DNA from 3 places in the Agrobacterium salinitolerans genome. Region 2 is predicted to be linked to each of the others. Evidence: predicted binding sites of a transcription regulator. Region 2 holds the regulator's gene; each other region holds the start of a gene.
What was found. The regulator PhoB, encoded in region 2, activates phosphate uptake and scavenging genes when phosphate is short. The targets are predictions, from matches to a motif close to TGTCATNNANCTGTCAT.

Region 1 (5,717 bases), on a different contig from region 2:
GGCGAAAGGATCAACCGTCCATCCATGCTCACCGATTTTCATTTTTATCTCGTCGCCATTCCCGCAGTCGTTCTCGTCGGCCTTTCCAAGGGAGGGCTGGGCGGCGCGCTGGCGCTGATGGGCGTTCCTTTGATGGCGCTTGCCGTATCGCCGGTGCAGGCGGCGGCCATCTTTCTGCCGATCCTGATCGTCATGGATATCGTGGCGCTTTTCGCCTGGCGGCACTACAACCACCGGGAAACGCTCCTCATCATGCTGCCGGGGGCTATTGCCGGCATCGCGCTGGGCTGGGCGACCTCAAGCCTCGTTTCCGCAGACGCCATGCGCCTTGTTGTCGCCTCGGTCACGATCCTGTTCGTGCTGCGTTATTTCTATGAAAGCTTCAAAAGCCGCAAGGGCCGGGAAATCCCGGCCAAGCCACAAAGACCGGCGGCTGCGACCCTCTGGTCCGGTCTGTCCGGTTATGCCAGTTTCGTGGCCCATGCGGGCGGCCCGCCCTTCCAGATCTACGTTCTGCCGCTGAAGCTCGATCCAAAGATCTATACCGGCATGAGCGTGCGGTTCTTCGCCATCATGAACGCGATCAAGCTCATTCCCTATTTCGCGCTAGGCGCACTGGACGCCACCAACCTCAAGACATCGGCAAGCCTGTTGCCGGTGGCGATGCTGGCGACGCTTGCCGGCGCCAAGGTGGTGAAATATCTGAAACCCGCGGTGTTTTACCCGCTCATGTACGCCATGGCGCTGATTGCGGCGCTTAAACTGCTGTGGGACGGACTGCCGCTCTAGATTCGGCAATAAAAAGCTCTGGCAGCAGGTTTTCGCCGCCAGAGCTTGAAACGCTCAGACCGTGGCCCTTCATTCATCGAGAGCCGCGGCCTGGCATAAATTAATGTCTCGTCGAGGCCTTGAGCCTCTGCAGTTCATCCTTCAGGCGCAGTTTTCGACGTTTAAGGTCCGCGATCTCTTTGTCGTCAGACGACGGGGAAGCAAGAATACTTTCGAGCTCCTCCTCCAGAGCACCGTGTTTCTTTTCGAGCGATGCAATATGAGCCTGAATGGTCATGCGGCACGTCCTTCCTTTTTGAACCTACCTCCAGCTCTCCATCGCTGGAGTTTCAGGTTTACGACGGCAATGTGACACGGATCGCGCCGCTTGTCGAAGGCGAAATGAAGGCAATAAGTGGGCAATTTGGTCGCAAGGGATAACTTCCCGTTACCGCGATTTGATGATAGAGCCTCGTGAACGATCACATACGCGCCGGAGCCGATCCGGCGGCATAAAATGGGGATGAACAGATGCCCGATCAGGACCAGGCGGACATCAGGCTCACGCTGGCGCGGCTGCGCCAGGAGCATGAGGATTACGACGCGGCGATCAACGCGATGATCCAGACGAGCTGCGATGCGCTGAGAATACAGCGCATGAAAAAAAAGAAGCTGGCCGTCAAGGACAAGATGACCCAGCTTGAAGATCAGGTCATTCCCGATATCATCGCCTGAGCCCGGAGACATTACGTGACAGCAGAAACGCCCCCCGTCGCCATCATCATGGGCAGCCAGTCTGACTGGGAGACCATGAAGAACGCCGCCGATACGCTGGATGCGCTCGACATCGAATATGAAGCCCGCATCATTTCCGCCCACCGCACGCCGGACCGGCTTTATGATTTTGCCAATGGTGCGAAGGACGAAGGCTTCAAGGTCATCATAGCTGGTGCAGGCGGCGCCGCCCATCTTCCAGGCATGACGGCCTCGATGACGCCGCTGCCGGTCTTCGGTGTTCCGGTACAGTCCAAGACCATGTCCGGGCAGGACAGCCTTTATTCCATCGTGCAGATGCCGGCCGGTATTCCCGTCGGAACGCTCGCAATCGGCAAGGCCGGCGCGATCAATGCCGCCCTTCTTGCCGCTGCGGTTCTGGCGCTTGGCGATGAGGACCTCGCCGACCGGCTGGACGCCTGGCGCGCACGCCAGTCTGCGGCTGTCGCGGAATACCCCATGGACAGCGCCCAGTGACGACAGGAACGATTGCAAAGACCAGTAACCTGACCATCGGCATTATCGGCGGCGGGCAGCTCGGGCGTATGCTGGCTATGGCCGCTGCGCGCCTCAACCACCGCACCATCGTGCTTGAACCGCAGGCGGATTGTCCGGCAGCGCAAGCCTGCAACGACCAGATCGTCGCGGAGTATGACGACGAAAAGGCGCTTGCGGAACTCGCAAGCCGCTGTGATGTCGTGACCTACGAATTCGAGAACGTGCCTGTCGCGGCGGCCGAAAAGCTCAGCCTCTCCGTTCCCGTCTATCCACCTCCGAAAGCACTCAGCGCCTCACAAGACCGGTTGACGGAAAAACGCTTCCTCAACGGCTGCGGCATCCCGACCGCCGATTTCCGCGCGGTGGACAGCCAGGAAGAGCTGGAGGCCGCATTGGCCACCTTCGGCGGCAAGGGCGTGCTGAAAACCCGCCGCATGGGTTATGACGGCAAGGGCCAGCGTCTCTTCCGGGGTGGCGAAGACCTCGCAGGCGCCTTTGCGGCGCTCGGCGGCGTGCCGCTGATCCTCGAGAGCTTCATTTCCTTCGAGCGGGAAATTTCGATCATTGCCGCCCGTTTCCTGGATGGGACCGTCACCTGTTACGATCCCGCCGAGAATGTCCATCTGGACGGCATTCTACACACTTCAACCGTTCCGGCAGCGCTCTCCAATGCCGCCAGGGCAGTTGCCGTACAATCGGCGGAAAAGCTTCTGGCGGCGCTCGATTATGTCGGCGTCATCGGCATCGAATTCTTCGTCCTGCCGGATGGTTCGTTGGTCGCCAATGAAATGGCGCCGCGTGTCCACAATACCGGCCACTGGACGGAGGCCGCCTGCGTGATCTCGCAGTTCGAGCAGCATATCCGGGCCGTATCGGGCCTCGCGCCCGGCAGCACGGATCGCCATTCAGATTGCGTTATGACCAATTTGATCGGCGAAGACATCGATGATGTTCCGGCATGGTTGGCGAAAAGAGACTGTCTCGTGCATCTCTACGGCAAGACGGAAGCACGGCCGGGCCGCAAGATGGGCCATGTGACGCAGCTTCTGCACACAGGAAAAGCCTAGTCTTTTAAGGCAAAGACACGGGCAAGTGTTGACAGGCAGGGCTCAAACAGGTATCTGCCTGCCAACCGAAAAGAGCGCGCCCCGTTGCGCGCTTTTGATTGTTTGAATAGCACGGCAAAATCCGTGCAAAACTGCGGACCAGTAAAATGAAGATCAAGAATTCGCTTAAAGCGCTTAAGGCCCGTCATCGCGATAACCGCCTGGTTCGCCGCAAGGGCCGCGTCTACATCATCAACAAGCAGAACCCGCGCTTCAAGGCTCGTCAGGGCTGATTGATCGCAACTGCGGTTCGCGATGTTTCGCGGATCACTTTGTTGACAGTGCAGAAGTTTGCATTTGATATTGGGCGCAGCCGGGTTAAGCTTAACCCCATGCGCCCAAATCGTTTTTGCACAGCATTCATTCTCGCTCAGGGCTTCCTGTTTTCAAGCCTCCCGTTTCCGGGAATGGCTGCGGTTGCTCATGCGACGGACGGAAAGCCGCCTGCCGTTGTGGAGTCCGCGTCCTCACCGGCCAAGACCATCGATACTCTTTTTGCATCGCTGAAAAAAGAACGGAATGCGGTCAAGGCGCGCAGCATCGCCAATCAGATCGCCTCCGAATGGAATGATTCCGGCAGCGCAACGATCAATCTGCTCATGCAATGGGCAGGCGAAGCCGCCGACGAGAAACGCAACGCCGCCGCTTACGATTTTCTCGACCAGGTCATTCTGCTCGATCCGGACTATGTGCAGGCGCCCTATCGCCGCGCCATGGTGCATTTTGCCGATGGCGACACTCGCAAGGCAATGGCGGATATCAACCTGACCCTGGAAAGGGAACCGCGCTATTTCCCGGCGCTGGCAAGCCTAGCAAACATCCTCGAAGCTTCGGGCCGAGAGGAGCTGGCGCTGAAGGCCTGGGAGCGTTATCTGGCGCTCTACCCCGCGGACAAGGATGCCCGCAAGGAGGCAATCGACCTTTCGGAGAAGCTCGCCGGCACGCGCGGCTGAATTCGCAAGGTGCGCAAAAAAATCGCCGCAAAAGCGGCGATCTTTCATTGAGGCGTTTCCAGTCGATCATTCCATGCCGAGCGCGGCCATATAGGTCTGAAGAATCGTTTCTTCCTCGATACGCTCATTGGCGTCCTTCTTGCGCAGGCGGATGATGGTGCGGATCGCCTTCGTATCGTAGCCACGACCTTTAGCCTCGCCCATAACGTCCTTGATATCACCCTGAATGGCAGCCTTTTCTTCTTCGAGGCGCTCGACGCGCTCGATGAACTGGCGCAGTTCTGCGGCGGCGACGGTTTCGGTGGTGCTCGTTTCGTCCATCATATTATCCTTCGTTGTCGGCTCGCATGCGAGCCTTATTCATTGATCCGGGCGAAGCCCTCGCCGGTCGCTGCCAGCGGACAGCAAAATTCAGGCCTGTGAACTGCCCATAGAAAGGCGTTCCGTCAAGTCGTTTCCGTTAGCGGAGACCTATTCCTTGGGTCGGTTCTGCTCGAAAGCGACTTTCTGGTCGTCACTCGCTTCGCTTTGATATTGCAATTTCCAATCCTCGTAAGGCATGCCGTAGACGATTTCCCGGGATTGATCCTTGCTGAGCGGAACACCGGCTTCTTCGGCCGCCTCCCTGTACCAGTTGGAAAGGCAGTTGCGGCAGAAGCCCGCGAGATTCATCAGGTCGATGTTCTGCACGTCGTGGCGCTCACGGAGATGATTGACAAGGCGCCGGAAGGCCGCCGCCTCGAATTCAACCTGCCGATTGTCGTTTTCATTCGTCATGGCAAAACTCCAGGCTCAATAGGGGCCGGTGCGAGAGGCGAACAGCTGATATTCATGCAAAACGGGATCGTCATTCATTGCGGCGAAAATGGGAGCGAGCCGGTCCGACCATTCGGCGATCCCCTCATCATTCGCGATCAGATCCTGCCGAACCTCGAGAAGCGCATGCGGTATGCCCTTCATCATGCAATGGCGATACATAGTGTCGCCTTTGAGCGCCCCGTCGTAGGGTTCGTTATCGCCAACGAGGATATCGCCCGTGGCGCGCAGATGCGCCAGAAGCGGATCGACAGCACGGTGATCCGTGTCCCACAGAACCGCCGCATGCCATGGTCGGGGTGTTTCCTTCCAGAACGGCGTGTAAGAATGGAGCGACAGCACGAGCGGCGCCTCTTCGGACGCTTTCGCCACGCCGGTCAGCACACGGTCCACGGCATTGTGATAGGGCCGATGAAAGACCTCGATCCGCCTTTGCCATTCCTCATCCGAAATCGGATGGTTGCCGGGAATGATCGCTCCGTCCGAAATCTTCATGATGAGAGTGGGATCGTCCTCGCCGCGATTCGGGTCGATCAGCAGGCGAGAGAACCGTCCGAGCACGGCCGGCACGCCAAGGCGGGCGGCGAGTGAGCGGGTCAGTCCCTCTATACCGATATCAAATGCGATATGGCGATGAAAAGCGGTTTGCGGAAGGCCAAGATTGCCGTAGTGTGCCGGCAGGAGGTTCATGGCATGGTCCGCCAGAAGAACCATGCCTTTGTCATAATCGCCTTCTATGATTTCATAGGGTATGAAGTCGTTCATCGATGATTTTTCTGGGGCAGGATTGAGGAGAGAAACT
Region 2 (5,717 bases):
CTTTCAGACTCAACTCGCCAGCAAGTTGGGGAAAACCGGAAAATCGATTCGAGATGATTCCCACGACTCTTGCCACGGAGTCTGCGTGGCACTAGGTTAATCGCTAATTACTAGACTGCATTGCGGCGGAACTAGTCACCGAAAATCAGGCAGAAACCACGCTCGCGGCACGCCCGCGAGGCGGAGATGGATTCTGCCGACATTATACGCGACGAGCGGAGAAGCGGCATGAACTGGACAGACGAACGGGTCGAAAAACTCAAGAAATTGTGGTCCGAGGGACTTAGCGCCAGCCAGATAGCAGCGCAGCTGGGCGGTGTCAGCCGTAATGCCGTCATCGGCAAGGTCCACCGTCTCAACCTGCCGGGTCGCGTCAAGGCCGGCGGCCCGGTCACTTCGGCGCGTTCCGCGCCCAAGCGCGCCGCCGCTCCTGCCCCGCGCGCGACGAATTTCGCGGGCCGTGTCGGCACAGCGCCTGCTCGGGTTCTGACCCGTTCCAACGCAGCAACGGCTCTTCAGGAAGAGATCGGCATCGAGACCGCGGAAGTCCTCGATTACGTTCCTTCCAGAAACGTCGTCACCCCGATTTCCCGTCGCCTGACGTTGACGGAACTGACGGAGCGCACCTGCAAGTGGCCGGTCGGCGATCCCTTGAAAGACGATTTCCATTTCTGCGGTTGTGAAGCGCTGGAATCGTCACCCTATTGCAAGTTCCATGCGAAACTCGCCTACCAGCCGGTAAGCGAACGTCGCAAAGCTTGAGTGTTGCGGCACGCATTCGACACTCAAAAACTACGGGCCTTCGGGCCCGTTTTTTTATGGCAAAACTCAAGGCGGTCCCGGAATGGGCGCACGCTGTTTGAGAGGCGCTCCCAATTCCTCTTCTTCCGCCTTCTGCGGATGTAAAATCGCGACACGCCCTTGCGGCAAATACTTTGAGTTCGTCGGCGACGTGCCGCGCCATCCCTCCTGTCTGGTTTCACCGCGCAATCCGACTCTCAGCAGACCGTCTGTCGCCTTCAAAAACAACAAGGACACGCGTTGGGGAAGGTTCGAATTCAGAAGGCCCGCCACCATCCCGGCTGCGGGCCTTCTGAATTTTGGGAATTTTTCCCGAGTGAAACCATCGGTTTCGGTTTCCTCAGGCTTCCATTGAATATCCGGCGCCGCGCACGGTGCGGATGACATCTTGCATATGCGAAAAATTGAGCGCCTTGCGCAGACGTCCGACATGCACGTCGACGGTGCGTTCGTCCACATAGATATCGTGACCCCAGACGCCATCCAGCAATTGTGAGCGGGAAAACACCCGGCCGGGAGAGGTCATCAGGAATTCCAGCAGGCGGAACTCCGTTGGGCCGAGGCGCACTTCGCGGCTCTTGCGGTGAACGCGATGGGTCTCGCGATCCAGTTCGATATCGCCGCATTTCAGCACCGAAGACAGAACCTCGGGGCGAGCCCGGCGCAGCATGGCCTTGACCCGGGCCATGAGTTCCGGTGTCGAGAACGGCTTGACGACATAATCGTCGGCGCCGGTGGCGAGGCCGCGAACCCTTTCGCTTTCCTCACCGCGCGCCGTCAGCATGATGATGGGCAGGCGTTCGGTTTCCGGCCGCATTCTGAGCCGACGGCACAGTTCGATACCGGAAACGCCGGGAAGCATCCAATCCAGGATAAGAAGGTCTGGAATACGTTCCTGCAGCCGAATTTCGGCCTCGTCTCCACGGGGTATCGTGTCGACGTCATATCCCTCAGCCTCGAGATTGTAACGAAGCAGCACGCTCAGCGCTTCCTCATCTTCCACAACTGCAATCTTGGGCACCATATACTAACTCCGCAAGCCGCTGCCTGTCTGTTACTCGGTCACCGAACCGAGCGTGTTGGAACTGTCATCCTTAGGACGCTCGCCTTCCGGCTGGCTGCCGGTGGTCATGTAATAGATCGTCTCGGCGATATTGGTGGCGTGGTCGCCGATACGCTCGATGTTCTTGGCGCAGAACAGAAGATGCGTGCAGGTAGTGATGTTGCGCGGATCTTCCATCATGTAGGTCAAAAGCTCACGGAAGAGCGACGTGTACATGGCGTCGATTTCCTCGTCGCGCTCGCGGATGGCATTTGCCTTCTCCGCCGAACGTGTCGAATAGACGTCGAGGACTTCCTTGAGCTGTACCAGCGCCAGTTCCGAGAGGTGTTCGATGCCACGGGCGAGCTTGCGCGGCACGCCGGTGCCGGCAACCGCGATGACACGCTTGGCAGTATTCTTACCGAGGTCGCCAACGCGTTCGAGGTCCGCTGCAATACGTAGCGTGCCGATGATCTCGCGAAGGTCTGCAGCCATCGGCTGGCGCCTGGCGATGGTGACGATGGCCTTGTCGCCGATCTCACGCTCGGAATGATCGAGGATCGCGTCGTCGGAAATGACCTTCTGGGCGAGTGCGGCGTCGGAGTTGACGAGCGCACGCACGGCATCGGCGCACATCTGTTCCGCCAGACCGCCCATTTCGGCGATACGGCGCGTCAGGAATTTCAGTTCGTCGTCATATGCCGACAGAATATGCGAATGGGTCGTTGTCTGTGTCATGGTCTAGTCCTCCGGCTTGGCCTGCATGCGCGTGCCCGGAAGCGGGCACGGCAGAGGCACCAGTCTTGTTCGGTTTCGATAAAGCGCCGGCCGGGATCAGCCGAAGCGGCCCATGATGTAATCCTGCGTGCGCTGGTCGTCCGGATTGGTGAACATCTTGTCGGTTTCGTTTTCCTCGACAAGGTGACCAAGGTGGAACATGGCCGTGCGCTGGGAAACACGCGCCGCCTGCTGCATGGAGTGCGTGACGATGACGATGGTGTAATTGGTGCGCAGCTCGTGGATCAGTTCCTCGACCTTTGCGGTCGCGATAGGGTCGAGCGCCGAGCAGGGTTCGTCCATCAGGATCACTTCCGGGCTGACGGCAACCGCGCGGGCGATACACAGGCGCTGTTGCTGACCGCCGGAAAGACCCGTGCCGGATTCCTGCAGGCGATCCTTCACTTCGTTCCAGAGGCCGGCCTTCTGCAGGCTCTGCTCGACGATCTGGTCCATATCCGCCTTGTTGCGGGCGAGACCATGGATGCGCGGACCGTAGGAAATGTTTTCGTAGATCGACTTCGGGAAAGGGTTCGGCTTCTGAAACACCATGCCGACGCGGGCGCGCAATTCCACGACATCGATTGCCTGATCGTAGATATCGTCGGTGTCGAGCGTGATTTTTCCGGTCACCCGGCAACCGTCGATCGTATCGTTCATGCGGTTCAGGGTGCGCAGGAAGGTGGATTTACCGCAGCCAGACGGGCCGATCAGCGCCGTCACCGTATTTTCGCGAACATTCAGGTTCACGTCGTAGAGCGCACGCTTTTCGCCGTAATAAACCGAAACGTCCTTGCCGATCATCTTGTATGAGACTTCATTCATTTTCTTGTCCAGCGCCTTTTCAACTGCTGCTTCCGACAACATGTTCATTGCTCAATCTCCCTCTACCAGCGCCGTTCGAAGCGGCGACGCAACAGGATTGCGCCAACATTCATGACAATGAGGAACAAAAGCAGGATGATGATAGCGCCGGATGTCCTTTCGACAAAGGCACGCTCGGCTTCGTTCGCCCACATGTAAATCTGCACCGGCAGGGCCGTGGACGGATCCATCGGCGTTGTCGGGTAATTCGCGACGAATGCCACCATGCCGATCAGGAGCAGCGGCGCCGTTTCGCCCAGCGCGTGGGCGAGACCGATGATGGTGCCGGTGAGGATGCCGGGCATGGCGAGCGGCAGCACATGGTGGAAGATCGTCTGCATCTTGGAAGCGCCGAGGCCGAGGGCGGCGGCGCGGATAGACGGCGGCACGGCCTTCAGGGCAGCGCGCGTCGCAATGATGATCGTCGGCAGGGTCATCAGCGTCAGGACGAGGCCGCCGACCAGCGAGGCCGAGCGCGGAAAGCCCATGAAGTTGATGAAGACCGAGAGGCCGAGCAGACCGTAAACAATCGAAGGAACGGCCGCGAGATTGTTGATATTCACCTCGATAAGATCCGTCAGACGGTTCTTCGGGGCGAATTCCTCGAGATAGATGGAGGCCGCGACGCCGATCGGCAATGACAGCACCAGCACGATCAGCATCATGTAGAAGGAGCCGATCAGCGCCACACCCACACCCGCTGCTTCCGGACGGCTCGACGCGCCGTTGAAGAAGATGCCGGTATTGAAATGTTTGCCGAGCTGGCCGCTTTCGGCGAGCTGGTTCATCCAGCCGAGCTGCTGGTTAGAGATGCGGCGATTGGCTTCATCCGCCGTCAGATCGACCTGGCCCTTGAAGGCGCTGTCGACATCCCCCGAAGCGAGAAGCGTGACGGTGCGCGTGGTGCCGATAACGGCGGGATCGGCAACGACGATGTCGCGAAGCTGCGTGCGCACGCTGTCGGAAATCAGCAGGCTGACGGCGCGTAGGCCGGCGCGGTCCGTCGGCGCAACACCAAGAACCTTGGCGACCGCATCGCGGGCGACGACGGGATAATTGGCCGTCATCAGCTTTGTCGGGTTTGTGGCGCGTTCATTCTTCGGATCGATGATCTGTTCGGAAAACTCGACCGGAACGGTGATCATCGTCTGCTGGAAAGCGGTGTAACCCTTGGAGAAAACCGACCAGAGCAGCAGGAAGAGGAAGATGAGGCCGAAGGAGATCGCCGCGATGCCGTAGGCGCGGAAGCGGCGTTCGGCGGCATAACGGCGCTTGATGCCGATATCACGGCGCGTGGCCCTGTTGACGGCGCTCGCGCCGGCTGCGGGAGAAACGATGTCGGTCATTCATATTGCTCCCGGTATTTGCGCACGATGTAAAGCGCGTAGATATTCAGGCAAAGCGTGATGGCGAAAAGCGTGATGCCGAGCGCGAAGGCGACCAGCGTCTGCGGCGAGGTGAATTCGAGGTCGCCGGTGAGCTGGCTGACAATCTTGACGGTGACGGTGGTCATCGGCTCGAAGGGGTTGAGCTGAAGACGGGCCGCCACGCCGGCGGCCAGAACCACGATCATGGTTTCGCCGATGGCGCGCGAAGCCGTCATCAGCACGGCGCCGACGATGCCGGGAAGAGCGGCCGGAATAATGACCCTCTTGATCGTTTCGGAACGCGTGGCGCCAAGACCGAGCGAACCGTCACGCAGCGAGCGCGGCACGGCGGTGATGATATCGTCCGACAGCGACGACACATACGGGATCAGCATGATACCCATGACGAAGCCGGCGGTGATGACGCTCTGCGCCTGGATGAAATTGGCGTAGTCGCCCGTCGCCAGACCATTGATCTGCGTGGAGATGTCTCTGAGGAAAGGACCGACCGTCGTCAGCGCGAAGAAACCGTAGACGATGGTGGGAATGCCGGCGAGCACTTCAAGCAGCGGCTTTGCCATGGAGCGGAAACGCGGCGAGGCATATTCCGCCATGTAGATCGCCGAGAAGAGACCGACCGGAACCGCAACCAGCATGGCGACGAAACCGATATAAAGCGTGCCGGCGAGCAGCGGGATTAGGCCGAACTGGCCGGCGGAGTCTGTGGCACCCGCCGCAGCAAAACGCGGATCCCAGACCGTTCCAAAAAAGAACTGGTGCGCCGGCACCATGGTAAAGAACTGGATCGCCTCGGTCAGCATCGAAAAGACGATGCCGATGGTCGTGAGAATGGCGATGGACGAAGC
Region 3 (5,717 bases), 240 kb from region 2:
GGCACCGCCGCAATTCACCCGCGGCTACGGTCTGGTCTTCGGTCAGAGCGAACGCAAGGCGATGGCAATGTCGCTGGTTGATCGCGCGCTGCGCGCCGGCGAATTCGGCGAAGATGTCGTCGCGCCGGCACAGGACGAGGAGTTCGTCATTTCACACGCCGACAATGTGCAGGCGACGGGTTTCGTCGAGCATCTGAAATTGCCGCACTACGTGGATTTTCAGGCCGAACTCGGTCTGGTGCGAAAGATGCGCGCCGATTTCGAGGCGATCAACGCCAATGGCGCGGAATGGATGAGCGATGCGGCCGAATAGCTCAGCGGCTGCGCTGCTCGCCAAACCAGTAGGCGCAAAAGACGGTCGATGCTGCAAACACAGCAAAGAACACGGCTGCAAGAATTCCAATCTCCATGAGCTTGTACTCCTTTTTTCACAAGGCTAACGCGCAATGCTTGAAGAAGTTTCATTTGACGACGGGCTGGCTGCCTACAACTTCGCCTATCTGGACGAACAGACCAAGCGAATGATCCGCCGGGCGATCCTGAAGGCCATCGCCATTCCCGGTTATCAGGTTCCCTTCGCTTCCCGCGAAATGCCCATGCCTTATGGCTGGGGCACCGGCGGTGTGCAGGTGACCGCCTCTATCCTCGGTCCTGATGATGTGCTGAAGGTGATCGACCAGGGCGCGGACGACACGACCAACGCCGTTTCCATCCGTGCCTTCTTCCAGAAGGTCGCGAATGTGGCGGTCACTACCCGCACGAAGGATGCAACGATCATCCAGACGCGGCACCGCATTCCGGAAGAGGAGCTGCATTCGGGCCAGGTGCTCGTTTATCAGGTTCCGATCCCCGAGCCCCTGCGCTTTCTCGAACCGCGCGAGACAGAAACCCGTGTCATGCACGCGCTCGAAGAATATGGCCTGATGCACGTCAAGCTTTACGAGGATATTGCCCGCAACGGCCGCATCTCCACCACCTATGCCTATCCGGTGAAGGTGGCCGGGCGTTACGTGATGGATCCGTCGCCGACCCCTAAATTCGACAATCCGAAAATGCATCTCTCGGACGCCCTGCAGCTGTTCGGCGCAGGGCGCGAAAAGCGCATCTATGCCGTGCCGCCCTATACCGATGTCGTCAGCCTCGATTTCGAAGATCACCCTTTTGAAATCCAGCGTTTCGACAAGCCCTGCGCGCTGTGCGGGGCGGAGAATGTCTATCTGGACGAGGTGGTGCTGGACGACAGGGGCGGACGCATGTTCGTCTGCTCCGATACCGACCATTGCGAGGACCGCCGCGCCCATGGCCACAAGGGCCATCTGCTGGCAGAAGTGAAGGAGGCCGCAGAATGAGCGACGCATCGCTTCTGAAAGTCCGGGACGTTTCCAAATATTATGGCGACCGCGCCGGCTGCCGCAACGTGTCCTTCGACCTCTATCCGGGCGAGGTTCTGGCAATCGTCGGTGAGTCCGGTTCCGGCAAGACCACCCTCCTCAACTGCATTTCCACCCGGCTGATGCCGACGGCGGGCAGCGTGGAATATCGCATGCGCGACGGCACGGTGCGTGACCTCTATCATATGGGTGAGGCCGAACGGCGTTTCCTGATGCGGACGGACTGGGGTTTCGTGCACCAGAACCCGGCAGATGGGCTGCGCATGGCGGTTTCCGCCGGCGCCAATGTCGGCGAGCGGCTGATGGCCGTCGGCAACAGGCATTATGGCAATATAAGGCAATCGGCCAGCGAATGGCTGGAGCGGGTGGAAATCGGCACCGACCGTATCGACGATCAGCCGCGCGCCTTTTCCGGCGGCATGCGCCAGCGCCTGCAGATCGCCCGCAACCTCGTCACATCGCCGCGCCTCGTCTTCATGGACGAACCGACCGGCGGCCTCGATGTCTCGGTACAGGCACGTCTGCTCGATCTGGTTCGCGGCCTCGTCAACGATCTCGGTCTTGCGGTCGTCGTCGTCACCCATGATCTCGCGGTGGCGCGACTTCTCTCTCACCGCATGATGGTGATGAAGGGCGGCGACGTCATCGAACATGGCCTCACCGACCGGGTGCTGGACGATCCGCGCGAGCCCTACACGCAATTGCTTGTTTCCTCCATCTTGCAGGTTTGATGCCATGACGACGCCTCTCATCGTTTCGGAAGTCTTCAAAAGCTTCACCATGCATCTTCGCGACGGTATCGAGCTGCCAGTCGTTCGCGATGTCAATTTCTCCGTCTCTAGCGGCGAATGCGTCGTGCTCGGCGGCCCTTCGGGCATCGGCAAAAGCTCGATCCTGAAAATGCTCTATGGCAACTACGCCATCGACAGCGGACAGATTCTCGTTCGTCATGAGGGCCAGGTCGTCGATATCGGCAATGCCTCGCCGCGCACGATCCTCGATATCCGCCACCGCACGATTGGTTATGTCAGCCAGTTCCTGCGCACCGTGCCGCGCGTTCCAGCGATAGACGTCGTCGCCGAGCCGCTTTTTGCCCGCAAGGTTGCGGTCGAGGAGGCGCGAGAGCAGGCAGCGGCGCTGCTTTCGAAGCTCAACCTGCCGAAGGAATTATGGTCGCTGCCGCCGGCAACCTTTTCCGGCGGTGAGCAGCAGCGTGTGAATATCGCACGCGGTTTCATCACCGATCACGCCATCCTGCTTCTCGACGAACCCACCGCCTCACTGGATGCCGCCAATCGGCGGGTCGTCGTTGAGATGATCGCCGAAAAGAAGCGCAAGGGGACCGCCTTGCTTGGCATTTTCCATGACGAAGAAGTGCGCGAAGCCGTGGCCGACCGCATTCTCGACGTTTCGCGATTCTCGCCCCGGAAGGCAGCGGCATGAGCGTCAAGGTCGGTCTCGAACCCGTCATCCACGAAAGTGCCCGCGTCACCAATTCCTCGATCGGCCGCTATACCGAAATTTCGGAGCGCTGCCGCCTTGAGGAGGTCGAGATGGGCGATTACTCCTATGTCATGCAGGATGGCGCGATCTAGTGCGCCACCATCGGCAAATTCGTCAACATCGCCGCTTCCGTCCGCATCAACGCCACCAATCATCCGATGCAGCGGGCGACATTGCACCATTTCACCTATCGCGCCCGCAGCTACTGGGACGACGCCGAAGATGAAACGGATTTCTTCGCCGCCCGGCGTGCCAAACGGGTGGTGATCGGCCACGATGTCTGGATCGGCCACGGTGCGACCATCCTGCCCGGCGTCACGGTGGGGAACGGTGCAGTCGTCGGGGCCGGGGCGGTCGTTTCCAAAGATGTTGCGCCCTACACCATCGTCGGCGGCGTGCCCGCCCGGCTGATCCGCGAGCGTTTTACCGCGGAGCTTGGCAAGCGCATGGATGAACTGAATTGGTGGGATTGGGACCATGCGAGGCTGCGCAGCGCGCTGGATGATTTCCGCACACTCGCCGCCGAGGATTTCGTGGCGAAATATGGCGGGTAAACTCCCGCCTATACCGAAGCAATTGCAGTCCCGGGGTCATGTCCCGGGATTTCTGTTTGTCGGCTCCCGATATGCCACGCGGGATTTCCACCGCATGACAAGCCAGAAGAAAGGTTTGTCGGCGAACCCACGGGTGTCGTATCTGCGAATTATGTAATATTTTCTTCATCAAACTGACACTCACGCTTCACGCACCGCTGTTACGTCGAACCCCGTCAAAAGAAGATTGGACGGGGAAATGAGCTTTCACCTGAAGCAAGTCACGCGCCGTTTCGGCAACCACACTGCGGTCGATTCCGTAAATGTCGAGATACCGCAGGGTCAGATGGTCGGCGTGATAGGGCGCTCGGGTGCGGGAAAATCGACGCTGCTGCGCATGATCAACCGTCTCATCGATCCCTCCTCCGGTTCCATTCATTTCAACGACACGGAAGTCTCGTCATTGAAGGGTGCGGCGCTCCGCAACTGGCAGCGCGACTGCGCCATGATCTTCCAGCAGTTCAATCTGGTGCCCCGCCTCGATGTGCTCACCAACGTCATGCTCGGCCGCCTCAACCACCGTTCAACGGCGCTCAGCCTTTTTAACATCTTCACCCATGAGGAGCGGCTGATGGCTATCGCCGCGCTCGAGCGGCTCGGCATCGAACATGTGGCCATGCAGGCGGCAGGCACGCTTTCCGGCGGCCAGCAGCAGCGCGTCGCCATTGCGCGTGCGTTGATGCAGTCTCCAAAGATGGTCCTGGCCGATGAACCGATCGCCTCCCTCGACCCCCTCAATGCCAAGATCGTGATGGACGCGCTGCGCGACATCAACGAGCGCGAAGGCATCACCGTCATCACCAACCTTCACACGCTGGATACGGCGCGCAATTATTGCGAACGCATCATCGGCATGTCGCAGGGCCGCGTCGTCTTCGATGGAACGCCCGCCGAGCTCACTGCTGCCGCCGTCACCGAAATCTACGGAACCGATTCGCAAGGCTCCGGCATCGACGAGACCATGACCTCGACCAGCATCAATATTCCCGGCGCGCAGCTTGCCGCGCGTCCGGTGCAGCAATCTGCCGGTCCCGAACCGCTCGCTCTCGCCGGGCTCTGAGGAACCGCTCAGCATCGTTTGCGCCCGCGTCAAGGGCCAATATTTCACAACAAACTCCGGCTCGCCGGGAAACAGGAGAAAGTCCATGTTGAAGAAAGTCCTTCTTTCGGCAGTCGCCCTTGGCGTTCTGGCCGGTTCCGCCATGGCTCAGGACGTCAAGGTTCTGCGCATCGGTCTCGACGGCTCCGAAAACGAAGCCGACCAAATCCGCAACACCAAGTGCGTTGCCGATGGCCTCAAGGCTGCAACCGGCGTTTCCGAAGTTCAGGTTTTCCCGTCGCCGGACTATAACGGCGTTATCCAGGGCCTGCTCGGCGGCACCATCGACATCGCTTCCATGGGCGCATCCTCCTACGCCAAGATCGCTCTGGCCGACCCGAAGGCTGTCGACCCGATCCTGACCACGGCCGGCGCTGACGGTTCGACCGGTTATTACACGATCATGGTTGCCCGTAAGGACAGCGGCATCAAGACGCTGGCAGACGCCAAGGGCAAGAAGATCGGCTTCGCCGACCCGGACTCCACCTCCGGCTTCCTCGTTCCGAACGTGGCCATCCCGAAGGAAACCGGTGTTCCGGTCAAGGAATACTTCTCCGAAACCGGCTTCGGCGGCGGCCATGAGAACCTCGTTCTCGCCGTTCTCGACAAGAAGTTCGACGTTGGCACCACCTTCGGTTCGGGCGTTGGCAAGTGGGAAGAAGGCTACACCGCCGGCAATCTCTACCAGATGGTCAAGAAGGGCAACCTCGACATGGACGATATCGTCGAAGTCTGGAAGTCGCCGCTGATCCCGAACGGTCCGCTGATGGTTACGAACAAGCTCGGCGACGCGATGAAGCAGAAGGTCGAAGACTTCTTCATGGAACTGCCGAAGAAGGATCTCGCATGCTTCCAGGGCTTCACCCAGGGCAAGAACACCGCCTACATCAAGGTCGATCCGTCCTTCTACCAGACGATCATCGACGCCCGTAAGTCCGTTATCGGCGGCTGATCCTGCGATCATATCCGGAAGCGGCGGTGCCCCACGGCGCCGCCGCTTTTGCCAATAAAGGAAAAGCGGCATGGCGACCACACTGCACAATGGTACCCTCTCACCCGAGGGGTTGAGCGCATCGTCCAGGACGGTCATGCGCCATTATCAACAGCAGCTTGCGACACGACGAATCTATA

Region 1: the regulator PhoB is predicted to act here: its motif matches at 1,127-1,143, upstream of O9X91_RS15720 (YdcH family protein).
Region 3: the regulator PhoB is predicted to act here: its motif matches at 3,612-3,628, upstream of phnC (phosphonate ABC transporter ATP-binding protein).

Annotation. Positions count from the first base shown of each region.
Region 1 is NZ_JAPZLN010000004.1:105,751-111,467, forward strand. Features, by position in the region: gene O9X91_RS15715 (sulfite exporter TauE/SafE family protein) at 25-789, shown strand; gene O9X91_RS15720 (YdcH family protein) at 890-1,066, opposite strand; gene O9X91_RS15725 (YdcH family protein) at 1,300-1,503, shown strand; gene purE (5-(carboxyamino)imidazole ribonucleotide mutase) at 1,519-2,019, shown strand; gene O9X91_RS15735 (5-(carboxyamino)imidazole ribonucleotide synthase) at 2,031-3,107, shown strand; gene ykgO (type B 50S ribosomal protein L36) at 3,254-3,379, shown strand; gene O9X91_RS15745 (hypothetical protein) at 3,479-4,099, shown strand; gene O9X91_RS15750 (DUF2312 domain-containing protein) at 4,166-4,423, opposite strand; gene O9X91_RS15755 (DUF1244 domain-containing protein) at 4,571-4,876, opposite strand; gene O9X91_RS15760 (N-formylglutamate amidohydrolase) at 4,892-5,680, opposite strand.
Region 2 is NZ_JAPZLN010000001.1:390,557-396,273, forward strand. Features, by position in the region: gene O9X91_RS01840 (GcrA family cell cycle regulator) at 229-762, shown strand; gene phoB (phosphate regulon transcriptional regulator PhoB) at 1,142-1,825, opposite strand; gene phoU (phosphate signaling complex protein PhoU) at 1,856-2,581, opposite strand; gene pstB (phosphate ABC transporter ATP-binding protein PstB) at 2,678-3,493, opposite strand; gene pstA (phosphate ABC transporter permease PstA) at 3,508-4,830, opposite strand; gene pstC (phosphate ABC transporter permease subunit PstC) at 4,827-5,717, opposite strand, start outside.
Region 3 is NZ_JAPZLN010000001.1:629,600-635,316, forward strand. Features, by position in the region: gene O9X91_RS03025 (carbon-phosphorus lyase complex subunit) at 1-313, shown strand, start outside; gene O9X91_RS03030 (alpha-D-ribose 1-methylphosphonate 5-phosphate C-P-lyase PhnJ) at 447-1,349, shown strand; gene phnK (phosphonate C-P lyase system protein PhnK) at 1,346-2,122, shown strand; gene phnL (phosphonate C-P lyase system protein PhnL) at 2,127-2,834, shown strand; partial or broken gene O9X91_RS03045 (DapH/DapD/GlmU-related protein) at 2,831-3,448, shown strand; gene phnC (phosphonate ABC transporter ATP-binding protein) at 3,687-4,547, shown strand; gene phnD (phosphonate ABC transporter substrate-binding protein) at 4,633-5,538, shown strand; gene phnE (phosphonate ABC transporter, permease protein PhnE) at 5,609-5,717, shown strand, end outside.